DNA from 3 places in the Pseudarthrobacter sp. 10T415 genome. Region 2 is predicted to be linked to each of the others. Evidence: predicted binding sites of a transcription regulator. Region 2 holds the regulator's gene; each other region holds the start of a gene.
What was found. The regulator HrcA, encoded in region 2, represses chaperone genes, less so after heat shock. The targets are predictions, from matches to a motif close to TTNGCACTCGNNNNNNNCGAGTGCNAA.
Positions count from the first base shown of each region.

Region 1 (4,900 bases), on a different contig from region 2:
ACCAGCAAGGATCCATCCCACCATGACCAAATACGCCCGCGATGAATTCGACAAGGTCCCGGAGACGGCGTCGCGACAAGGTGTCCACCGGACGGCCACCGCACCGTCCCGCGTGCGGCTGTGGCCCATCCTTGCAGTTGGCATTGCTGCCCTGGCCATCGGCCTGGTGTCCTTCCTGATCCTTCCCAAGCTGGGCCTTGGCGGTACCGAAAGCCAGGCCTCGGCTGTCGTGTCCGAGGCGCCGCTGGCTGACACAGGCGCCACGCCTTCCGCCGCTGCGGACAAGGCGTCCGAACCGTCGGCAACGGCCCAGCCCTCCACGGATCCCAGCGCCGAAAGCACCACTGAGCCGGAACCCGGGCCCAGCGCCACAGAGTCTGCCGGGCCGGAACTGGACAAGACCCAGCCGGTAGCCGTTTACAACGCCGCCGGAACATCCGGACTCGCCAGCCGGGTGGGCGGAACGGTGAAGGCGGCAGGCTGGACGCTGGGGCAGGTGGGCAACTGGGCCGGCGCCCCGCAGCAGGGCTCCACGGTGTACTACTCCGGAGCGGACCAGGCAGCCAATGCGCGCGAGCTGGCCAACCTGTTGGGCGTGCCCACCGTAGTGGCAAGCACCGATTTCCAGGTGCCCTTGGTGGTCGTCCTGGGTCCGGGCTACCGCTAATCCCGGACAAAGTGCCGGCGGTCACGCCTGAATAACGTTTACCGCCGCTCCTGCCGGCCCGCCTGCAGGACTGGGCAGCCTTTGGCTAGAGTGAAATCCAGGCCTCTGCCCGGTCCCTGCAACGCACGTCAACGCCGCGGCACCGCAGCAGGGGTCCTCCGGTCTCAACGGAAAGAGTGGGTCATCATGGCACTGGGAACCGTCAAATGGTTCAACGCCGAAAAGGGCTACGGCTTCATCACCGTGGACGGCTCCGGGGACGATATCTTCGTGCACTGGTCGGCCATCCAGGGCGAAGGCTACCGGGCGCTCGATGAGGGCCAGCGGGTGGAACTTGAAGTCGGGGAGGGCGAAAAAGGCCCGCAGGCCGAAAGCGTCCGGCCCGCCGAGTGATGCAGCCTTCCCTCCCGGCGGCCCGCCGTCGACCGGTGCTTGCCGCATCACTTGCTGCCGTCCTAGCCTTCAGCGCCTGCTCCGGAGTCACGGGCAATGCCCGCGTGGACACCGTTGAAGCATCCGGGGACGGTGTCCTCCGTGTAGGGCTGATCCTGGACAACGCCGGGGACAGCAGCTTCCTCAATACCTCCCAGCTCGCTGCGGCCCAGCTCGCCGTACGGGAAATCAATGCCGCGGGCGGCCACAAGGGCAGGCCCGTGGAACTCCTTCCCGTCCAGGCCGGCGGGGACACTGCCGCGCAGGCGCACGCGCTGGTCTCCGACAAGGCGGACGTGGTGATCGGCCCCACCGATTCAAGCCACGCCACCGAGGCCATCGATGTCCTGTCCCGGGCGCGGACACCGTTGATATCGCCCGCCAACACCGCCGCAGGCCTCAGCAGCGCCGAATCGGGCGGCTACTACTTCCGGACCACGGCCGCGGACGTTGCGCAGGGACCCGTCCTGGCCAAGCTCGCCAAGGACGGGGGCGCCAAAACCATCGCCATCCTCCACCAGGAGGGTACCTACGGCAAGGAAGTTGCTGCCGCAGTCGCCGACGCCGCCTCAGGGGCCGGGCTGCAGGTCCTGGACAACGCCGGGTTCGCTGCCGGCGAGGCCGGGGACGCCGCCCGGAAAGCCGGGGCCGCGAAGCCGGATGCCGTCGTCGTGGTTGCCCGCGAAGGGTCGCAAGGGGCACTGGCTGAGCTCAATAACGCGGGGGTCTCCGGGGCCAGCCTGCTGCTGAGCGATGGAGCATTCGCGCGCTACGGATCGAAACTGGGTACCAAGGCGCTGGACGGCGCCAGGGCCGTTGTGTCCGGTCAGCTTCCCAGCGCCGCCTTCCAGGCCCGCCTACTGGGTGTGGACGAGGGACTGAAGGATGTCACGTATGCCGCGGAAACATTCGATGCGGTGACTCTTGCCGCCCTGGCGGCGGCGCGTGCGCAGGATGACGCCGGCCCCTCCATTGCTGCCAACCTCGTGGCCGTCTCCGGCGGGACCGCCGCGGAATCCCAAGCCACGGCAGAGGCGGCCTGCACCACGTACAAGGACTGCCTGCCCGGCCTCGCCTCAGGGGGCGGCATCAATTACGACGGCGAGTCAGGTCCCATCGCGTTCGACACCAACGGGGACATCACCTCCGCCACCTTCACGGTGTTCACCTATGGCAGCGACAACATTCCGACGGCCACCGGACACGAAACCGCCGGCCGCAACGGCAGCTGATCGCCCTCGGCGAATACGGGCCCCAAACGCGTACCTGGGGGTCTCTTTCGCTTGCACTCTCACCGGGGGAGTGCTAATTATTGAGTTAGCACTCTGACGCACCGACTGCTAAAGGCAACGCCCGGTTCAGCCGGCGGCGCCCGGCACCGGCCGAGGAGCGAAGAAACACCTTACTGGAGTGAGGTTCCCACGCGGAGGCATACAGAGGCCGCCGTTCAGGAACCGTCCGTCGCGGGCACTGCAGCTGAGGTTCATTCTTAACGACTGTCCCGAAAGGACTATTGCCGTTATGGCCAAGATCATTGCATTTGATGAAGAGGCACGCCGCGGCCTTGAGCGGGGCCTGAACATCCTCGCCGACGCCGTTAAGGTCACCCTCGGCCCGCGTGGACGCAACGTCGTCCTCGAAAAGAAGTGGGGCGCCCCCACGATCACCAACGATGGTGTCTCCATCGCCAAGGAGATCGAGCTGGACGATCCCTACGAGAAGATCGGCGCCGAGCTGGTCAAGGAAGTTGCCAAGAAGACTGACGACGTCGCAGGCGACGGCACCACCACGGCTACCGTGCTGGCCCAGGCCCTCGTCAAGGAAGGCCTGCGCAACGTTGCAGCCGGCGCCGACCCGCTGTCACTCAAGCGCGGCATCGAAAAGGCCGTTGACGCCGTCACCGCCGAACTGCTGAACTCCGCCAAGGAAATCGAAACCAAGGAAGAGATCGCCGCCACGGCCTCCATCTCTGCCGGTGACGATGAAATTGGTGCCCTCATTGCCGAAGCCCTGGACAAGGTCGGCAAGGAAGGCGTCATCACCGTCGAGGAATCCAACACCTTCGGCCTGGAGCTGGAACTCACCGAAGGCATGCGCTTCGACAAGGGTTACATCTCCGCTTACTTCGTCACCGACGCCGAGCGCCAGGAAACGGTCCTCGAGGATCCGTACATCCTGATCGTCAACTCCAAGATCTCCAACGTCAAGGAACTGGTTGCTGTCCTGGAAAAGGTCATGCAGTCCAACAAGCCGCTGCTGATCATCGCTGAGGACATCGAGGGCGAGGCCCTGGCCACGCTGATCGTCAACAAGATCCGCGGCACCTTCAAGTCCGTAGCCGTCAAGGCTCCCGGCTTCGGCGACCGCCGCAAGGCCCAGCTCGCAGACATCGCCGTCCTCACCGGCGGCCAGGTCATCTCCGAGGAAGTCGGCCTGAAGCTGGAGACTGCCGGCCTGGAACTCCTGGGCAAGGCACGCAAGGTTGTCGTCACCAAGGACGAGACCACCATCGTCGAGGGTGCAGGCGACGCCGACCAGATCGCCGGCCGCGTTTCCCAGATCCGCGCCGAGATCGAGAACTCCGACTCCGACTACGACCGCGAGAAGCTGCAGGAGCGCCTGGCCAAGCTGGCCGGCGGCGTTGCAGTCATCAAGGCCGGTGCCGCCACGGAGGTTGAGCTCAAGGAGCGCAAGCACCGCATCGAAGACGCAGTGCGCAACGCCAAGGCTGCCGTTGAAGAGGGTATCGTCGCCGGTGGCGGCGTGGCCCTCATCCAGGCCGGTGCCAAGGCATTCGCCAACCTGCAGCTCTCCGGCGACGAAGCAACCGGCGCCAACATCGTCCGCGTTGCCATCGACGCCCCGCTGAAGCAGATCGCCTTCAACGCCGGCCTCGAGCCCGGCGTTGTGGTTGACAAGGTCCGCGGCCTGCCCGCAGGCCACGGCCTGAACGCAGCAACCGGCGAGTACGTCGACCTGCTGGCAGCCGGCGTCAACGACCCCGTCAAGGTGACCCGCTCTGCCCTGCAGAACGCGGCATCCATTGCCGGCCTGTTCCTCACCACCGAGGCTGTTGTTGCCGACAAGCCCGAGAAGAACGCTGCCCCCGTTGGCGGCGGCGACGAGATGGGCGGCATGGGCGGCTTCTAAGCCTCTCCGCCGGGACCTGTCCCGCTGAAACACGAATGCGGCCCCCTCTTCGGAGGGGGCCGCATTTTCCGTTTCCTGTGCTGCCGGAATTACTTCTTCGCGCTGGCGAGCATTCCTTCGACTTCCTTCTTGAAGGCGTCGGCGGCCGCCTGCGGAGTCAGCCGGTCATACAGCACTTCGTCGGTGTAGCGCTTGATCACGTTCTGCACGCTGCCCGCACCCACCGGCGGAACAGGGGGTGCTTCCTTGATGTCCGGAGCGATGTCCTTGAGGAAGGACACCACGGTGGTGTCGGCCGGCTTCAGGCTGGGCGTGATGCTTTCCACGATCGCAGCGTTGGTGGGCACACCGCGGTCCGTCATCAGGATGGCCCCCGCTTCCGGGCTGTTGGTGAGGTAGTCGATGAAGGCGGCCGCTTCCTTGGGATGCTTGGAGCGGGACGAAGCGGACCAGAACATGGTGGGCTTGTAGTACATGCCGTTCTTGGCTGACGCGCCGTCCTGGCTGGGCGCACGCAGCATCTTGATGGGGCTGGCCGTGGTGGACTCGAGCGAGCCGAGCTGGTTGGTCCACCACCAGGCCATGCCCACGCGGTTGGTGCCGAAGAGGCTTTCTTCAAGGCCCGCACCGGAGTCTTCCGTTGCTACCGTG
Region 1 is NZ_JBFTHJ010000013.1:7,389-12,288, forward strand. It holds gene AC1DBN_RS15630 (LytR C-terminal domain-containing protein) at 23-667, shown strand; gene AC1DBN_RS15635 (cold-shock protein) at 854-1,060, shown strand; gene AC1DBN_RS15640 (ABC transporter substrate-binding protein) at 1,165-2,331, shown strand; gene groL (chaperonin GroEL) at 2,621-4,249, shown strand; gene AC1DBN_RS15650 (ABC transporter substrate-binding protein) at 4,339-4,900, opposite strand, start outside.
Region 1: the regulator HrcA is predicted to act here: its motif matches at 2,417-2,443, upstream of groL (chaperonin GroEL).

Region 2 (4,900 bases):
GCCGGCACAACCTCGCCTACTGGCGCGGCGATGACTGGTGGGGGATCGGGCCGGGCGCGCACTCACATGTGGGCGGTGTGCGCTGGTGGAACGTCAAACACCCAACCGCGTACGCCGGGCGGCTGGCGCAGGGAAACTCACCGGCCGCCGGACGCGAAACCCTGGACGCGGAGACCCGGAACGTGGAGCGGGTCATGCTTGAGGCCCGCCTCCAGTCCGGGCTGGAAGTGGCAAGCCTGGACACGGTGGGGCGGCACCAGATCGCCGGGCTGATTGCCGAGGGGCTGGTTGAGCCGGGCGCAGCATTCCGGGGGATGCTGGTCCTGACGTTGAAGGGCCGGCTCCTGGCCGACGCGGTGGTCCGCCGGATCCTGCCCGACTAACGCGGGTTTACCGGCCACGCCTGCGAGGTCAGGCTTGCTGCGGCTGGGAGCCGACGGGGACTACTTGATCCAGCGCAGGTTGAACTGGTAGCGGTGCGGTTGGCCGCGGTTGACGTGGATGCCTGCCGCCACCGAAAAGCACGTCAGTGCAATCCAGATCAATGTGGCGATCACGGCAAAAATGTTTCCGACCACGGGAATGAACACCAGGATGTTCGCCACTACCGCTGCGATGGTGGGAGGCAGGCTGAAGTTCAGGGCTTCCTTCGACTCCTGGGCCGTGAAGGGCCCGCGGTCGCGGAAGATGAGGAAGATCAGCAGGGCGGGGACGCATCCCAGGATCCCGCCGAAGTGTGCCAGGGTGGCCCACTGCCGGTCCTCGCTGGCCGTGAGCGGCAGCGCATTCGCGGGGACGCCGTGGTATTCGGAACGGCCGGTGCTGCTTTGGCCGTCCCTGTGCTCGCGTGCGTTTTCTGCCACAGTCTGTTCCTTCGAAAAGTGCAATTGATGCTGGGGATGCAGTTGATGCTTCGGGGCCCGCTGCGGATCGCGGGGGCCACCGCAGTATCAAGAATACTGGTGTTTGCCGGTCCGGCGTCCGTCAGGGTGCTGTGAGGAAGTCGATGACTTCCTCGACCCGGCCCAGCAGCGACGCCTCCAGGTCTGCGTAAGTGTGGACCGCACCGAGCAGTTTCTGCCATCCGAGCCCGATGTCCTCCTTAGTGGAGTGCGGCCAGCCGAACGCCTTGAGGATCCCGGTTTTCCAGTCCTGGCCCCGCGGTACTGACGGCCATTGCGGAATGCCCAGCACGGAGGGCCGGATGGCCTGCCACACATCCACGTAGGGGTGGCCGACAATCAGGACGTTGCCTGCAGCGCCAGGGCCGGCCATGACAGCCTCAGCAATACGGGATTCCTTGGAGTCCGGGACCAGGTGGTCCACCAGCACACCCAGCCGGCGCCCCGGCCCTGGCCCGAATTCCTTCACGGCGCCGGCGAGGTCGTCGATGCCATGCAGGGGTTCGACGACGATGCCCTCCACCCGGAGATCGTCTCCCCATACCTTCTCGACGAGTTCGGCGTCGTGCTTTCCTTCCACCCAGATGCGGCTCGCCTTGGCCACCTGTGCACGCTGGCCTGCGACGCGTACGGAGCCTGAGGCTGTGCGCCCGGCTGACGGACCGCCCGCTGCGGGCCGGGGTGCCGGTGGCATCAGCCTGATGGCACGGCCCTCGAGGAGGAACCCGAATCCCAGCCGGAAGGTCCGCGACTTTCCGCGCCGGTCCTCAAGGGCCACCACATGCATGCCGCCGGACTTTTCCACCCGGGTGACGGCCCCCACCCAGCCGGACTGTACGTCTTCGAGCACCATGCCCCGTTCCACGGGCACTTCAGGCAGTTGCGTACGCGCGGGAGCGGACATGTCCCGCGGGCCCCAGTTCCGGTAATCCATGGTCACTCCGCCTCGCCGTAGGTGCTGTCCCGGAATTTCGCCCGGAGCGGTACCAATGCTAACAACGGGCCAAGGCATAATAGACTGTTAGCACTTAGGCATGTCGAGTGCTAACAGTTCGAGTGCATGTTCGAGTGCGTGCAGACTGGCAGGAAGGAACGGGTGGCTTATCCACCCCGACTGGATGGAGGTGGAGTGTGAGTGAGCCGCGCAAGCTTGAAGTACTGCGGGCCATCGTGGAGGACTACGTCCACTCCCGCGAACCGGTAGGCTCCAAGGCCCTGGTGGAACGGCATCACCTGGGGGTTTCCAGCGCCACCATCCGGAACGACATGGCGGCGCTTGAGGACGAGGGCCTCATCACGGCGCCGCATACCAGTGCCGGCCGGATTCCCACGGACAAGGGTTACCGGCTGTTCGTGGACCAGATTTCGGCCGTGAAGCCGCTCTCGCAAGCCGAACGGCGCGCCATCCAGTCCCTCCTGGAGGGATCCGACGACCTCGACGACGTCCTCGACCGCACCGTGCGGCTGTTGTCCCAGCTGACCAACCAGGTGGCGGTGGTCCAGTACCCCCACCTCAGCCGGGCACTGATCCGGCACATCGAGTTCGTCCTGCTGGCCCCGCGCAAGGTCCTTGTGGTCCTGATCGCGAACAGCGGCAACGTGGAGCAGCGCGTCATCGACGTCGGGCAGGACCTCGCGGACGAAGCGTTGTCCGCGCTGCGTACCCGGTTTCTGGGAACCCTGGCCGGAACACCGCTGGCCCGGCTGCCGCAGGCCCTTCCCGCCGTCGTCTCCTCTGTCAGTCCGGGGGAGCGGCAGGCGGCGCAGTCGCTGGCGCACGCCCTGGAGATCCTTGCGCACAGCAGCCGCGAGGACCGCATGGTCATGGCCGGCACGGCCAACCTGGCCCGGTCCAATGTCGACTTTCCGCTGAGCATCGGCCCCGTGCTGGAAGCTTTGGAAGAGCAGGTGGTGATGCTGCGGCTGCTGAGCGACATGGCGCAGGACCACCGTGGCGTGGCCGTCAGCATCGGCCGCGAAAACCCTTACGACGGCCTGGCCGAGGCGTCCGTCGTGGCCACCGGCTACGGCCCGGACAGCGTGGCCAAGATCGGCATCCTGGGTCCCACCCGGATGGACTATCCCAACACCATGGCGGCCGTCAGGGCAGTTGCCCGTTACCTTTCCCGCATCCTGGGTCCCTGACCGGCCCGCCCCGGCACCACAGCCGCCGGGCCCGCACGGCAGTCCCACCGCAGGCAGTACAACAAGGAAGAGATACGAACTTTGAGCAGCCACTATGACGTCCTTGGAGTTTCACCGGAAGCCACCGGAGAAGAAATCAAAAAGGCCTACCGCAAGCTGGCCCGGACACTCCACCCCGACGTCAACCCGGGCGAAGATGCGCAGGACCGCTTCAAGGCGGTGACCCACGCCTACGAAGTCCTCTCCGACCCGCAGAAACGCCGGGTCTACGACACCACCGGCAACGAGAACGGCACTGACAATGGATTCGGCGGAGGAAGCTACGCCGGCCAGGGCTTTGCCTTCCAGGACATCTTCGACACGTTCTTCGGCGCCGGCGGATCGTCCGGACCCGCCTCACGGGTCCGCCGCGGCCAGGATGCACTCATCAGCGTCCGCATCGAACTGCGCGACGCCGTCTTTGGCGTCAACAAAAAGCTTGAGGTGGACACTGCAGTCACTTGCCCCACCTGTGAGGGATCATGTTGCCGCCCGGGGACGCACCCCGAACGCTGCGACATCTGCGGCGGCAGCGGCCAGGTCCAGCGCGCTGTCCGTTCCATCCTCGGCCAGGTCATGACCGCTGCACCGTGCGGCACCTGCGAGGGCTTCGGCACTGTCATCAAAGATCCCTGCAATGAATGCAGCGGCCAGGGCCGCATCCGGAGCCGCCGCTCCCTGACCATCAAGGTTCCCGCCGGCGTCGCAACCGGAACACGCATCCAGCTGACCGGGCAGGGCGAAGCCGGCCCCGCGGGCGGCCCCTCCGGCGACCTCTACGTGGAGGTCCGCGTCAACAACGACGCCACGTATGTGCGTGACGGCGACGACCTGCACGCAACCCTGAACATCCCCATGACCGCCGCGGCGCTGGGCACCGACGTCAGCCTGGAGACCTTCGACGGAACCCAGGACATCGACGTGAAGCCGGGCACCCAGTCCGGTGAAATCATCACCCTCCGCGGCCTGGGTGTCACCCACCTGCGCGGATACGGCCGCGGTGACCTGAAGGTGCACCTGCAGGTGGAAACGCCGGCCAAGCTCGACGCAGCCCAGGAGGAGCTCCTCCGGCAGCTTGCCAAGCTCCGCGGAGAACAGATCACCGAAGGCAAGCTCGCCGCCAGTGGCGGGATGTTCGCGAAGCTGCGGGACCGGCTGGGGAACCTGTAGCGGTGAGCAACCCTGTCTTTTTTACCTCCGCCGGATCCCTCGACGGGCTGGAGGAGGGCATGGAGTTTGTCCTGGAAGGGCCGGAGGCGCGCCACGCGGTTTCCGTAAAGCGCCTCGCAGCGGGTGAGGCCGTGGACATCGTCGACGGCGCCGGTACCCGTATGAGCGGGACGGTGTCCGAGGCCGCCGGCACCCGCCTCACCGTGCGGTGCGGTTCCCTGGTGGAGGAGGCCCGCCCCAGTGTCCGGCTGGTGCTGGTGCAGGCCCTCGCCAAGGGTGACCGTGATGAGCTTGCCATCGAGACCGCCACGGAACTGGGCATCGACGCCGTGATCCCCTGGCAGTCCGAACGTTCCATCGTCCGGTGGAAGGGTGACCGGGCGGCCAAGGCGCACGCCAAATGGCAGTCCGTGGTGGGCGCTGCGGCCAAGCAGGCGCGGCGGGCCTGGATCCCTGAGGTGCGTCCCGCCGTCGACACCGCTGCCCTTGCTGCAGCAGTGGAAGCCGCGGACCTGGCGGTCATCCTCCACGAAGACGCAGTGCGGCCGCTCCGTTCTGTCCTGGAAGGCTGGGACGATGCCAGCGGCGCAGGAACCCGTGAAGTGCTCCTTATCGTGGGCCCGGAGGGTGGAATCAGCCCCCGG
Region 2 is NZ_JBFTHJ010000001.1:243,962-248,861, forward strand. It holds gene hemW (radical SAM family heme chaperone HemW) at 1-383, shown strand, start outside; gene AC1DBN_RS01150 (DUF4870 domain-containing protein) at 444-863, opposite strand; gene AC1DBN_RS01155 (DUF3097 domain-containing protein) at 985-1,836, opposite strand; gene hrcA (heat-inducible transcriptional repressor HrcA) at 2,034-3,047, shown strand; gene dnaJ (molecular chaperone DnaJ) at 3,129-4,256, shown strand; gene AC1DBN_RS01170 (16S rRNA (uracil(1498)-N(3))-methyltransferase) at 4,259-4,900, shown strand, end outside.

Region 3 (4,900 bases), on a different contig from region 2:
TCCACGTAGAGGACGCGGGTGTCGTTGAAGGACGTCACGGCGGCGATCTTGGGGTAGGCCACGTCGCGCACGTTTTCGTAGGGCGAGTAGGACTTCATGTACGCGTACACATCGGCGTCGGTAATCGGGTTGCCCCATTCCTCCCACTCGAGGGCGGAGAGGGGCAGGTCCGGGTCCAGGATGCTGGTGAGCGGGTCCACAAACGGTACCTGGGCTACCACGGCCTTGTACTTTTCCGGCGCCATGTTGGCGATGGCTCCCATCAGCAGGCCGCCCGCTGAGCCGCCCAGCGCCGCGATCCGTGCAGGGTCCACCCATCCCGAACCGGCCAGCCAGTCGGTGGCGTCCACGAAGTCCGTGAAGGTGTTTTTCTTGGTGAGCTTCTTGCCGTCCTCGTACCAGTGCCGGCCCAGCTCACCGCCGCCGCGGATGTGGGCGATCACGAACACCACTCCGCGGTCCAGCAGCGAGAGCCGCGCGATCCCGAATCCGGGGTCCATGCTCAGCTCATAGGAACCGTACCCGTACACCAGGCCGGCCGCCGTCGAATCCTGCCTGATGCCCTTGTGGCGCAGGACGGACAGCGGGATGCGCGTGCCGTCCGCCGCCGTCGCCCATTCGCGGGTAGCTACGTAGTCGCTGCCGTCGTACCCGCCCAGGACGGGGCTTTCCTTGCGCAGCAGCAGCGCGCCGGAGGGCTGCTCCGCGGTGGGCAGGACGAAGTCGTAAATGCGCGACGGCGTGAAGTAGGACGTGTAGCCCAGCCGGATGACGGGTGCCTCATAGTCAGAGCCGCCCACCCCAGCGGTGTAGAGCTCCTCGTCAAACGCGGGTTCCACCGGGGCCTGCTGCGCCGGCGTGCCCAGCCCGGCCAGCCCCATCACCTGGACGCGCTCGATGGTGTCCTTGCGGATGGAGGCGATGAGGTGCGTGGAGGTGACGCTGGCACCGTTGACGCGGACGTCGTCGGAATGCTCGACGACGGTCTGCCAGGCCTGCTCAGCCAGCGGCTTTCCCAGCTCGGCGGGGTCCGCCAGGGAGACCATGGAGTTGATGGCGCCGCGGTTGTGGGTGAGCAGGATCTTCTCGGCCTTGGCGCCGTCCGGGCCTTCGAGCAGGAACGGCTCCGCCTCGTACAGGACGCGCTCGTCCCGCGAAATGACGGTGGTGACCTCCTGTGCGGGGTCGTCGAAGCGGAGCAGCCGGGTTTCGCTGTACTCGGAGCAGCCGATGCCCAGGACCAGGTAACGCCGGTCCGAGGAGAGCTCGAAACCGAGCCACATGGCGGTGTCGTCCTCCTGGTAGATCACCGTGTCCTCGCTGACCGGGGTGCCCAGGACGTGCGCCTTCACCTGGTACGGGCGCCACGAATCATCCACCACCGTGTAGAAGAGGCGGGAGCCGTCGGGCGAGAAGGAGACGCCGTAGAAGATGTTTTCAATGACGTCCGGGAGCAGTTCGCCGGTGCGGAGGTCCTTGATCCGGAGGGTGAAGCGTTCGTCGCCTGAGTTGTCCACGGCGTAGGCGTACAGGGTTCCGTCCACGGTCACGGCGGTGCCGCCCACGGAGAAGAACGGCTTGCCCTCGGCCTCAACGTTGCCGTCCAGCAGGACTTCTTCGCCGGGGATTTCGACGCCGGGCTCCACGGCCGGCGGGGTCCAGTCGGCGATCCTGTCATCGGTGTCGTGGGCGCGGACACGGCACTGGATGCCGTACTCCTTGCCCTCCACCGAGCGGCTGAAGTACCACCAGCCGTCCTTGCGGTGCGGAACCGAGAGGTCGGTTTCCTGGGTGCGGCCCTTGATCTCCTGGAAGATGGCTTCGCGCAGCGGCTCCTGGTGGGCGGTGACCGCTTCCTGGTAGGCGTTCTCGGCCTTCAGGTGCTCCACCACCTCGGCGGACTCCTTGTCCCGCAGCCACTCATAGTTGTCCACGTAGGTGTCCCCGTGGTGCGTCCTTTCGGTGGGCACCTTCTTGGCCACGGGCGGGGCGGCGGCGGACGCTGGCGTGCTGGCGGAGTTCTGCAGCGGAGTGGAGGTCATGGACTCAATATATAGACCGGGCACCCCGCCGTGGCCGGCGTTCGCTACCGGGGAAGAAACCCCGCTCGTTTCCCTACTTGATGGGGCGCCGAGATTTTCTGGACGCGGGAAAGGGCGGGGAGGGGAGTGGGAACCCGCGCTCACTTGTGGTGCCTAAAACCCCAACGTGCGCTCACTCGTGGTGCCTAAAACCCCAACGCCCGCTCACTCGTGGTGCCTGAGACCCCCAAGGCCCGCTCACTCTTCTGAAGAGAGTGAGCGGGCGTTGGGGTGGGAGCCGCCGGATGTGAGCGCGCGTGGGGGTGGGAGCCGCCGGATGTGAGCGGGCGTTGCAGGGAAGCTGGGGCCTGTCCGGGCGGGGGTGGCAGGCGTATCGTGTTCAGTTCAAGGCACCTAGCTCGGTACAGGCGCCGCCCAGCGTGAGAGGGGAAGATCCATGACCATCCCGCCAGTGCACGAACCTTCGCCGTTCCCGCCGGAGCCCGGCCCGGATCCGACATCGCCCGATCCCACGCAGCCCGGCCACCCCGGACCTCCGGCGCCCAGCCCGTTCCCCACCCCCGAGCCTCCCGGGCCGCTGCCTGTCCCAGACCCGGGGCCCGCACCCCTTCGCCCGGATCCCACGCGGGACTAGCCAGCCATCACGAACCCCATCGAAGGGCCCTCTGCAGATCTGGCGGAGGGCCCTTTGGCGTGCCCCGGTGCGTGCCCTGGCCGCCAAAAAATTTTCGCCGGACGGGCTTGCATACCTGTGCCGCTGGTGCTAAAAAATCTATATCAGCCACCATAGATCGGCTGAAAACTTACTCAGTGTTGGACCACCCTTATGAGGAGGAAGCCATGTTGATGCGAACCGATCCGTTCCGCGAGCTGGACAGGCTGGCCCAGCAGGTCCTCGGCACGGCAGCCCGTCCGGCAGCCATGCCGATGGACGCCTGGCGGGAGGACCATGACTTTGTGGTCGCCTTCGACCTTCCCGGAGTTTCGCCCGAGTCCGTGGACCTGGATGTTGAACGCAACGTGCTGACAGTACGCGCCGAACGCCCGGACCCTGCCGCCAACAACACCGAACTGATCGCCTCCGAACGGCCGCGCGGTGTCTTCAGCCGCCAGTTGATCCTTGGCGACACCCTGGACACGGAAAACGTGAAGGCCAGCTACGACGCCGGCGTCCTGACGTTGCGGATCCCGGTTGCCGAGAAGGCCAAGCCGCGCAAGATCGAAATCGAGATGAAGGGGGCCAAGCAGGAAATCGCAGCCTAGCCCCGCTGAAACTCGCTAAGGGATCGGGACGCCGGGCCTTTGTGTTGACTGCCTTCTTGGGCGATTCGCCACTTTGTGCACGCCACAGTGCCAGCCAGCGCACCGGCAGCTGTGCTCGCGCTTCCTGATACGGCGGCCCCCGGTTTCGGCCGGGGGCCGTCCAAGTTACCGGCGGGGATGCCTTGTGATGGGCGTCCCGGCGGGTGTAGAACGGGGATACCGGGAGGATCCGAACGCGTTGTATCTGCCAGTTTTGGGCGATTGCCACTATGGAACGCCACAGCGCCGGTAGCGCATCGGCAGTTGCGAGTGATCCCCTCCGAGACGGTGGCCCTCCACGTTAATGCAGGGGGGCCATCCGCTTGCCCGGGCCGGGTCAGGTACCGAGCTCCAGCATGAGCGCCGGCAGTTCGTCGGCGAGTTCGCGGGCCAGGAATCCGAGCGGTCCCATCCTGCTGGCCAGCCGGTCGGCCGCCGCCGCGTGCAGGTGCGTGCCCCAGCAGGCGGCCTGCGCGCCGGTGGTTCCGCGGGCCCGCACTCCGGCGATCGCCCCGGCCAGGACGTCCCCGCTGCCCGAGGTCCCCAGCCCGCCGTACCCCGTGGTGATCTTCCACAGCCCCGACTCCTCCGGGCCAACGCCCGGCGCCCGCGCGATCAGCCCCTGGCAGCTCACCACCGCGCCGAACCGGCGGGCGATTTCGGCCACGTCCGTTTCCAGGTCCTCAGTATCCCGGCCCAGCAGGATGCCGGCCTCGGTGGGGTTCGGGGTCAGGATCAGCCGGCCCCGCCACGGCCCTACCCGGTCCTCCAGCTCCGCGAGCGCGGCCAGCGCAAACGCGTCAAGGACGACCGCGGGACCTCCTTCCCGGCCGGACGCGCCGAGGCCTGCGCCGCCGTCGTCGGGCTTCCCGCCGGCTTGCCCGTCACCATCAGCGTCCCCTCCTGAAGTGCCGGCTGCCTCTTCGCGTGCCAGGAGGGCCTCAAGAAGCTCCCGTGCCAGGTCCGGATCATCGAGCCCGGGCCCCACCAGGATGGCGTCGGCCGAGTCCAGGTTGGCCGCCATCCGGTCCACGCCCTCCGCGGTGACCGAGCCGTCAACGGTTTCCGGCAGCCCGATGGCACCGCACTCGGGCAGGGCAATACCTACCTGGACCGCCACGGATTCGGCCACGGCGAGCGTCAGCTTCCCTGCGCCGGCACGCAGCGCGGCGGTGCCGGCCAGCAGCGCAGCGCCGGGGGTGGCGCGTGCACCGCCCACCACCAGTACCGAGCCGCGCGAATACTTGTCCTCGCCCGGGGAAGGCAGCCGCCAGTCCCGCAGCAGCGAGGGCGTCACCAGCTCGGGGCCGGAGTCACCGCGGGCGGACACTGGCATCTCCGGCATGTTCGGTGACTTCGACGCCCTGTTCGGCCAGGTGGTCAGCGACGTTGAAGCTCTCCAGCGTCCACGGCCCCGCACCGGACGGCCGCACATACCGGGTCATCGACGCGTTCAGCACCGAGGTACTGGCCGCGAGGTCCAGCAGCTCCTGCTCCGTCATGCCCTCCAGCAGGTAGCGGAAGAGCAGGATCACGGCGTCGTGGCAGACCAGCAT
Region 3 is NZ_JBFTHJ010000003.1:170,523-175,422, forward strand. It holds gene AC1DBN_RS06425 (S9 family peptidase) at 1-2,042, opposite strand, end outside; gene AC1DBN_RS06430 (Hsp20/alpha crystallin family protein) at 2,883-3,305, shown strand; gene AC1DBN_RS06435 (ADP-dependent NAD(P)H-hydrate dehydratase) at 3,682-4,680, opposite strand; gene AC1DBN_RS06440 (histidine phosphatase family protein) at 4,658-4,900, opposite strand, start outside.
Region 3: the regulator HrcA is predicted to act here: its motif matches at 2,783-2,809, upstream of AC1DBN_RS06430 (Hsp20/alpha crystallin family protein).